Regions from separate parts of the Diaphorobacter sp. genome, predicted to be linked through region 3. Evidence: predicted binding sites of a transcription regulator. Region 3 holds the regulator's gene; each other region holds the start of a gene.
The links. Region 3 encodes FNR, which switches genes on or off when oxygen is low (the NO sensors DNR and NnrR bind a similar motif). Its sites were predicted from a motif close to TTGATNNNNATCAA; they were not measured.
Positions count from the first base shown of each region.

Region 1: the regulator FNR is predicted to act here: its motif matches at 1,473-1,486, upstream of AB7E35_RS08390 (OmpW/AlkL family protein).
Region 2: the regulator FNR is predicted to act here: its motif matches at 1,047-1,060, upstream of AB7E35_RS09020 (bacteriohemerythrin).

Region 1 is NZ_JBFWLZ010000018.1:57,558-59,817, forward strand. Features, by position in the region: gene AB7E35_RS08385 (O-acetylhomoserine aminocarboxypropyltransferase/cysteine synthase family protein) at 1-717, shown strand, start outside; gene AB7E35_RS08390 (OmpW/AlkL family protein) at 811-1,398, opposite strand; gene AB7E35_RS08395 (DUF808 domain-containing protein) at 1,557-2,260, opposite strand, start outside.
Region 2 is NZ_JBFWLZ010000021.1:32,049-34,308, reverse strand. Features, by position in the region: gene glmU (bifunctional UDP-N-acetylglucosamine diphosphorylase/glucosamine-1-phosphate N-acetyltransferase GlmU) at 1-907, opposite strand, end outside; gene AB7E35_RS09020 (bacteriohemerythrin) at 1,177-1,605, shown strand; gene tyrS (tyrosine--tRNA ligase) at 1,666-2,260, opposite strand, start outside.
Region 3 is NZ_JBFWLZ010000034.1:12,062-14,321, reverse strand. Features, by position in the region: gene ccoG (cytochrome c oxidase accessory protein CcoG) at 1-267, shown strand, start outside; gene AB7E35_RS11560 (FixH family protein) at 337-615, shown strand; gene AB7E35_RS11555 (hypothetical protein) at 716-1,003, shown strand; gene fnr (fumarate/nitrate reduction transcriptional regulator Fnr) at 1,075-1,803, opposite strand; gene hemN (oxygen-independent coproporphyrinogen III oxidase) at 1,989-2,260, shown strand, end outside.

The sequences.
Region 1 (2,260 bases), on a different contig from region 3:
CCCATCGAGCACGGCGCCGACATCGTGGTGCACTCGCTCACCAAATACCTGGGCGGCCACGGCAACAGCGTGGGCGGCGCCGTGGTCGATAGCGGCAAGTTCCCGTGGGCCGAGCACAAGGCCCGCTTCAAGCGCCTGAACGAGCCGGACGTGAGCTACCACGGCGTGATCTACACCGAAGCCCTGGGCCCGGCCGCCTACATCGGCCGCGTGCGCGTGGTGCCGCTGCGCAACACGGGCGCGGCCATCTCGCCCCACAACGCTTTTTTGATCTTGCAGGGCATCGAGACCCTGGCCCTGCGCATGGACCGCATCTGTGACAACACACTGGCGCTGGCTCACTACCTGCAAGCACACCCCAAGGTGGAATGGGTGCGCTACGCCGGCCTGCCTGACCACCCGGACCATGCGCTGGTGCAGCGCCAGCTGGGCGGGCGGGCGTCGGGCATTCTGTCGTTCAGCCTCAAGCAGCAAGGCGACGACCCACGCGCCGCCGGTGCGCGTCTGCTGGATGGGCTCAAGCTGTTCACGCGACTGGTGAACATTGGCGACGCCAAGTCGCTGGCCACGCACCCGGCATCGACCACGCACCGCCAGCTCAACCCCGAAGAACTGGCCAAGGCTGGTGTGACCGAAGGCATGGTGCGTCTGTCGGTGGGCATCGAACATATCGATGACCTGCGCGCCGACCTGGCACAAGCGCTGGAAGCCGTTTGACCGATATTGCGGCGATCCCGCATTCAGATTCGGAATAAAAAAGGCCGGTGCATGCACCGGCCTTTTTTCACCTTGAAGAACTTGCAGGCAGCATCAGAAACGGTAGCCCACGCCCACGCCGATCAGCACCGGGTCAACCTTCAGCGTGCCGACGCCGCGGACATCCGTGTCGATGTACACCTTCTTCACGTCGAGGTTCAGCGACCAGTTCTTGTCCAGCAGGTAGTCAACGCCCACCTGCAGCGCGCCGCCCCAGCTGTTGCGCTTCACGTCCAGACCGGCAGGCAGCTTGACGCTGGAAAAGCGCGTGTAGTTGATACCAGCGCCAACGTAAGGCTTGAACGCGCCCATGCCGGTGAAGTGGTACTGGGCCAGCAGCGTGGGCGGCAGGTGCTTGAGCGAGCCGATATCGGCACCGTTCAGACGCACGTCGTGCTTTTGCGGGTAAGTCAGGATCAGCTCTGCCGCAATGTTGGGCGTGAAGAAGTAGGACACATCCACTTCAGGCAGCCACTTGTCGTTGACGCTCACACCGGCAGCGCCAGCGGTGCCACCGTTGTCGCTGTTCAGATGCACGGCACGCGCGCGCACCATCCAGGAACCTTCCGTCACCTGCTGCGCGAAGGCAGCGCCGGAGGTCATTGCACACAGAACGGCCAGGGTCAGAAGATTCTTTTGCATAAGGATTCGTTGTTTCGGTTATCCGGGGACGACCCCCGTGACTCATATTAAGCCTACGAAACGACAGGACAATATTGCCGTAGATCAAATCGCGCAGGGCCCGGCACTGCGCCGCGACGGGACAGTTTCACGAATGCAACACACAACGAGCCCTGCTTTCAGTGCCCAGCAGATGTGCCGCGCAGGCGCCCCAACAACATCCAGCCGGCCAGCACCACAGCCCCTGCCACCAACCCTGCCAGCGCATTGAGCCCCTGGGTCGCCAGGGCCGACCACAGCCCGCCCAGCGGCAGACCGCCCGCCGCAGCGCCCAGGCCCTCGATGGCGTGGTGCAGCGCGGGAACGCCGTGCACCAAAATGCCACCGCCCACCAGAAACATGGCCGCCGTGCCCACCACCGACAGCGCCTTCATCAACCGGGGTGCCGCTGCCAGAATGCCGCGCCCCAGCGTCTGCGCGGCAGTGCCGGTGCGCTGGCTCAGCCACAGGCCCAGGTCATCCAGCTTGACGATGCCCGCCACCAGGCCATAGACGCCCACAGTCATCAGCACGGCAATGCCCACCAGCACCGCCACCTGCTGTGCCAAAGGTGCGGTGGCCACCGTGCCCAGGGTGATGGCAATGATTTCGGCCGACAAAATGAAGTCAGTGCGCACGGCGCCCTGGACCTTGTCCTTTTCCAGCGCAACCACATCCACCGCCGGGTTGGCATTGGCCTGGATGTGCTGCGCATGCGCAGCCGCGTCTTTCTGGGGGGAGTGCAAGAACTTGTGCGCCAGCTTCTCGCAGCCTTCAAAGCACAGAAAAGCCCCGCCCACCATCAGCAAGGGCGTGATCAGCCAGGGCAGAAAGGCGCTGATGA
Region 2 (2,260 bases), on a different contig from region 3:
GGCCAGTGAAGACGCAGTTCACGTCGATGTCCACATCCTGCCCGCAGACCAGCTCGCCGCGTGCGCCGCTGCGTGCATCGCCGCGCAGGTCAAAGCGCGCCGGGTCGGCCAGGCGCACGCCCTGCTCCATCAGGGCCGCGGCCTGGGCGCGCTGGTGCGCGCGCTCCAGCTCGGCCAGTTGCGCGGGGCTGTTCACGCCGGCCACCTGCAGCGCGTCGTCGATGCAGTGGGCCACCACGGGCACGGCATCGTGCACGGCCATCGCAACGATGTCGGTCAGGTAGTACTCGCCCTGCGCGTTGTCGTTGGTCAGCCGCGCCAGCCAGCCAGCCAGCCGCTGCGCGGGCACGGCCATGATGCCGCTGTAAACCTCACCGATGGCGCGCTCGGCATCGCTGGCGTCCTTGTGCTCCACGATGCGCTGCACCGCGGCGCCATCGGCCGGGCTTCGCACGATGCGGCCGTAACCCGTGGGGTCGGGCAGGCGCACGGTGAGCAGCGCCAGGCGCTCGTTACCCCCAGCACCTTGGGCGGCATCGACCAGCGCGCGCAGCGTGTCGGGCCGGGTCAGCGGCACATCGCCCGACAGCACCACAGCCATGCCATCGCCTGCCAGCGCGGGCATCGCCTGCTGCACGGCGTGGCCCGTGCCCAGCTGCGGCTGCTGGCGCACAAACTGCAGGTCAAAACTGCCTGTAGCCCTTGTATAACCTGCGCAAGCTGCTTCTACTTCTGTAGCACCATGCCCGGTCACCACCACCACGCGGCGCGCGTGCAGGCTGGCGGCCTGGTCCAGCACATGGTGCAGCAGGGGGCGGCCGGCCAGGCGCTGCAAGACCTTGGGGATGCGGCTTTTCATGCGCGTGCCTTTGCCCGCGGCCATGATGATGATGTCCAGTGCTGTCATGGGGTGTGAGTTGGATGGAGTGGGGTTGTGCCGTGCCTGCGCGGCCTGTGCAGGCCAGTCAGCCGCCATTATCTGGCGCCACGAACCGCCCTCGCCCGACAGACCGCACCGGCCCGCCCGGCGCAGCGCGGCAGGCCGTCTGACAAAAATCAAGGCTTGCGCAAATAGCCGCAGCGGCCAGGGCAAGGCCCGCGAACTGTCATATGCGCGCAGACCGGCCACGGCAGTCTTTGGCGTACCCCGCAACAGACAACGACAGGAACAACCGCATGCCCTTCATGCCCTGGACCCCTGAACTGGAGCTTGGCCTGCCCGAGATCGATGACCAGCATCGCCAGTTGGTCGCACTGACCAACGCGCTGCACGACGAACTGAGCGGCGCCAGCCCGCGCCGCAGCGCGGTGGGCGAGATTCTGGAAGGCCTGGTGGACTACACGCACAACCACTTCATCGTGGAAGAGGTGCTATTCCAGCAGCACCATTACGCCGAGGCGCCGGCGCACCAGGCAGAGCACGACGGCTTCACCCGCAAGGCCCTGGATCTGCTGATGCGCTTCGACGACGGGCAGGAGGTCACCCTGGAGGCGCTGGAGTTTCTCAAGCAATGGCTGGTGCACCACATCTGCAAAGTGGACCGCGCGTACCTGCCGTTCATGCGCGAGGCGCTGCAAGCGCAGCACGCCGCGGCACTCGCCTGAGGCAGGCACAAAACCGTCACAGCGCACCGTGGCTGCTTCAAGCCGCAGCGCCAATCAGGATCACGCCAGCGTCACGCGTGCAAACTTGCGTTTGCCCACCTGCACCACGTAAGTGCCCGCGTCCAGCTTCAAGCCGCGATCGCTGACCACGCTGCCATCCACCCGCACGCCGCCGCCATCGATCAGGCGATTGGCCTCGCTGGTCGACGGCGCCAGGTTGGCCTGTTTCAGCAAGGCGCCAATGCCCAGCGGCGCCCCAGACAGTGCCACCTCGGGAATCTCATCGGGCACACCGCCCTTGCTGCGGTTGATGAAGTCCACTTCCGCCGCATCGGCGGCGGCCGCACTGTGAAAGCGCGTGGTTATCTCCTTGGCCAGCATCACCTTGGCGTCCTTGGGGTTGCGCCCTGCCTCCACGTCGGCCTTCAGTGCGGCAATCTCGGCCAGGCTCTTGAACGACAGCAGGGTGTACCAGTCCCACATCAGCGTGTCGCTGATCGACAGCACCTTGGCAAACATGGTGTTGGCGTCTTCGGTGATGCCGATGTAGTTGTTCTTGGACTTGGACATCTTGTCCACCCCGTCCAGGCCAACGAGCAGCGGCATGGTGAGCACGCACTGAGGCTCCTGCCCCCATTCCTGCTGCAGATGACGG
Region 3 (2,260 bases):
CTGGAGAATGTTTACCGCCTGCAAATCATGAATGCCACAGAGGGGCCGCAGCGCTATGTCATCAGTGTGAGGGGCCTGGATGGGCTGGAGGTGGCGTCGGACTCTGTCGTGGATATTGGACCTGCGGAGGCGCGTTGGGTGGCCGTGCGGTTGCAGATACCTTATGGATCTGCCGCACCAGGATCTCACGTTGTGTATTTTGATGTTCAGGCCCAGGGCGACAAAGCGCAGGTAGCTGAAAAGTCGGTTTTTCTGGTGCCGCGCTGAATTGGGTGCATCGGGGCTGGTTCAACAGTATTTTGAAATGCCCCCTAGAGGGGTGGGGAGCTCATAGCAATGTCTACAAACTCATTGACCAAGGCGGTGCACGAGACTCAACCCTGGTGGAAGCACGGTTATGTATGGCTAGTGATTTCCGGGCCGGTGATCGTCGTCGTTGCGGGATTTGTCACGCTTTGGCTTGCGCTCTCCCGGCCCGATCCAGTCGTCGCGGAAGACTATTACCAGCGCGGCCTGGACATTAACAAAACGTTAAACAACCAGGACGCTGCTATGACGCCTGCAATGAAAGGGCGCAACCACGCTGCGACCCCGCCGCAGGATCACCCCCGGTGAATGAAAAAAGTGGCCTTCCACAGAGGGTAATCATGGGGTGACTACCCATTGCTTGCAAAGGGCAGAGTGCTAGGCTGTGGTCATACGAAGGAGGTGCGCTATGTGGACGCAACGACTGATGTGGATCGCCTGGCCCGCGTTTCTCATGGCTGGAATCATGGAAATGGCGGTGTTCGCTTTTGTTGACCCAGAGGCTCTGCAATGGTTTGACCAGCCAGTGAGCCTCTCGCGGCAAGGTGTCTACACCGTTGCTTTTTTTGTGTTCTGGGTGGTCATCATGGCGTCGAGTGCGCTCACCACCTTGCTGTCAATGTCGCCCTTCGAAGTCAACCGCTGTCCGGTGCCAGAAGGCGAACGCCCGCTTGATTGCGCCAAATTCGTTTTGTGACAAGTGCTGGGCGGTCACAGCAGGCAGCCAAAGTCTGGCGCCTGCCGATGATCGCGCTGCTGCGTCGGACTTCAGTGACAGGCTTGCTGGCTGTTCACGATGCGCTTGAGTGCATCGGTATTCATGATGCGAACGTGGCGCTGCTTGACCTCAACGATCTCTTCTTCTGCGAATTTGGAGAAAGTCCGGCTGACGGTTTCGAGCTTCAGGCCAAGGTAGCTGCCAATCTCTTCGCGTGTCATGCGTAGCACCAGTTCTGATTGAGAGAACCCGCGCGCATGCAGACGCTGAACGAGGTTTAACAAAAACGCCGCCAGACGCTCCTCCGCGCGCATGCTGCCCAGCAGCAGCATGACGCCATGCTCGCGCACGATCTCCCGGCTCATGATCTTGTGGACGTGGTTCTGCAGCGCCGTCACTTCACGAGACAGTTCTTCGATGCGATCGAAGGGCATGACGCAAACTTCGGCATCCTCCAAGGCAACGGCATCGCAGGTGTGATGGTCGTTCACGATGCCATCCAGTCCGATGATTTCACCCGCCATTTGAAAGCCGGTGACCTGATCGCGGCCATCTTCAGTGGCCACGCAGGTTTTGAAAAAACCGGTGCGAATGGCAAAGAGGGACGTGAACGGCTCGCCGTTGCGAAACAACGTGCCGCCGCGCTTGACCTTGCGTCGCACCGCCACGATGTCATCGATACGTTTCAGTTGTTGATCATCCACTCTCACGGGCATGCATAGCTCGCGCAAGTTGCAATTTGAGCAGGCAACTTTGATGGATTGCAGGTTGTTGTGCATGGAACCCCTGTTTTGGCCATCTGTCTGCACTGGTGCATCAGGAGGATGCAAGAGGCTACAGATCATTGGAAGACTTTAGTCAAAGTCGGATTGTCGTCATATGGACTTCTGGAGTGCTTGACCACCGTCAAGGACGCCATGGGGACTCTACGGCACAGTGACCCATTAATGCAAGGAATCCTGCCATGACTTTAGTCACTACTGAGCTCTTGCGTCGTTTTGACGTTCCAGGGCCGCGATATACCTCTTACCCGACGGCAGACCGTTTTGTGGAGGCGTTTGGCGAGAAGGAGTACATCCTGGCGCTTCAGCAGCGTCGCGTGGGGTCTGTGGGCAAGGCCTTGCCGCTCTCGCTCTACGTTCACATTCCATTTTGTGAATCGCTTTGCTACTACTGCGCCTGCAACAAGATCATCACCCGGCACCCGGAACGGGCCGAGGTCTATCTGCGTTACTT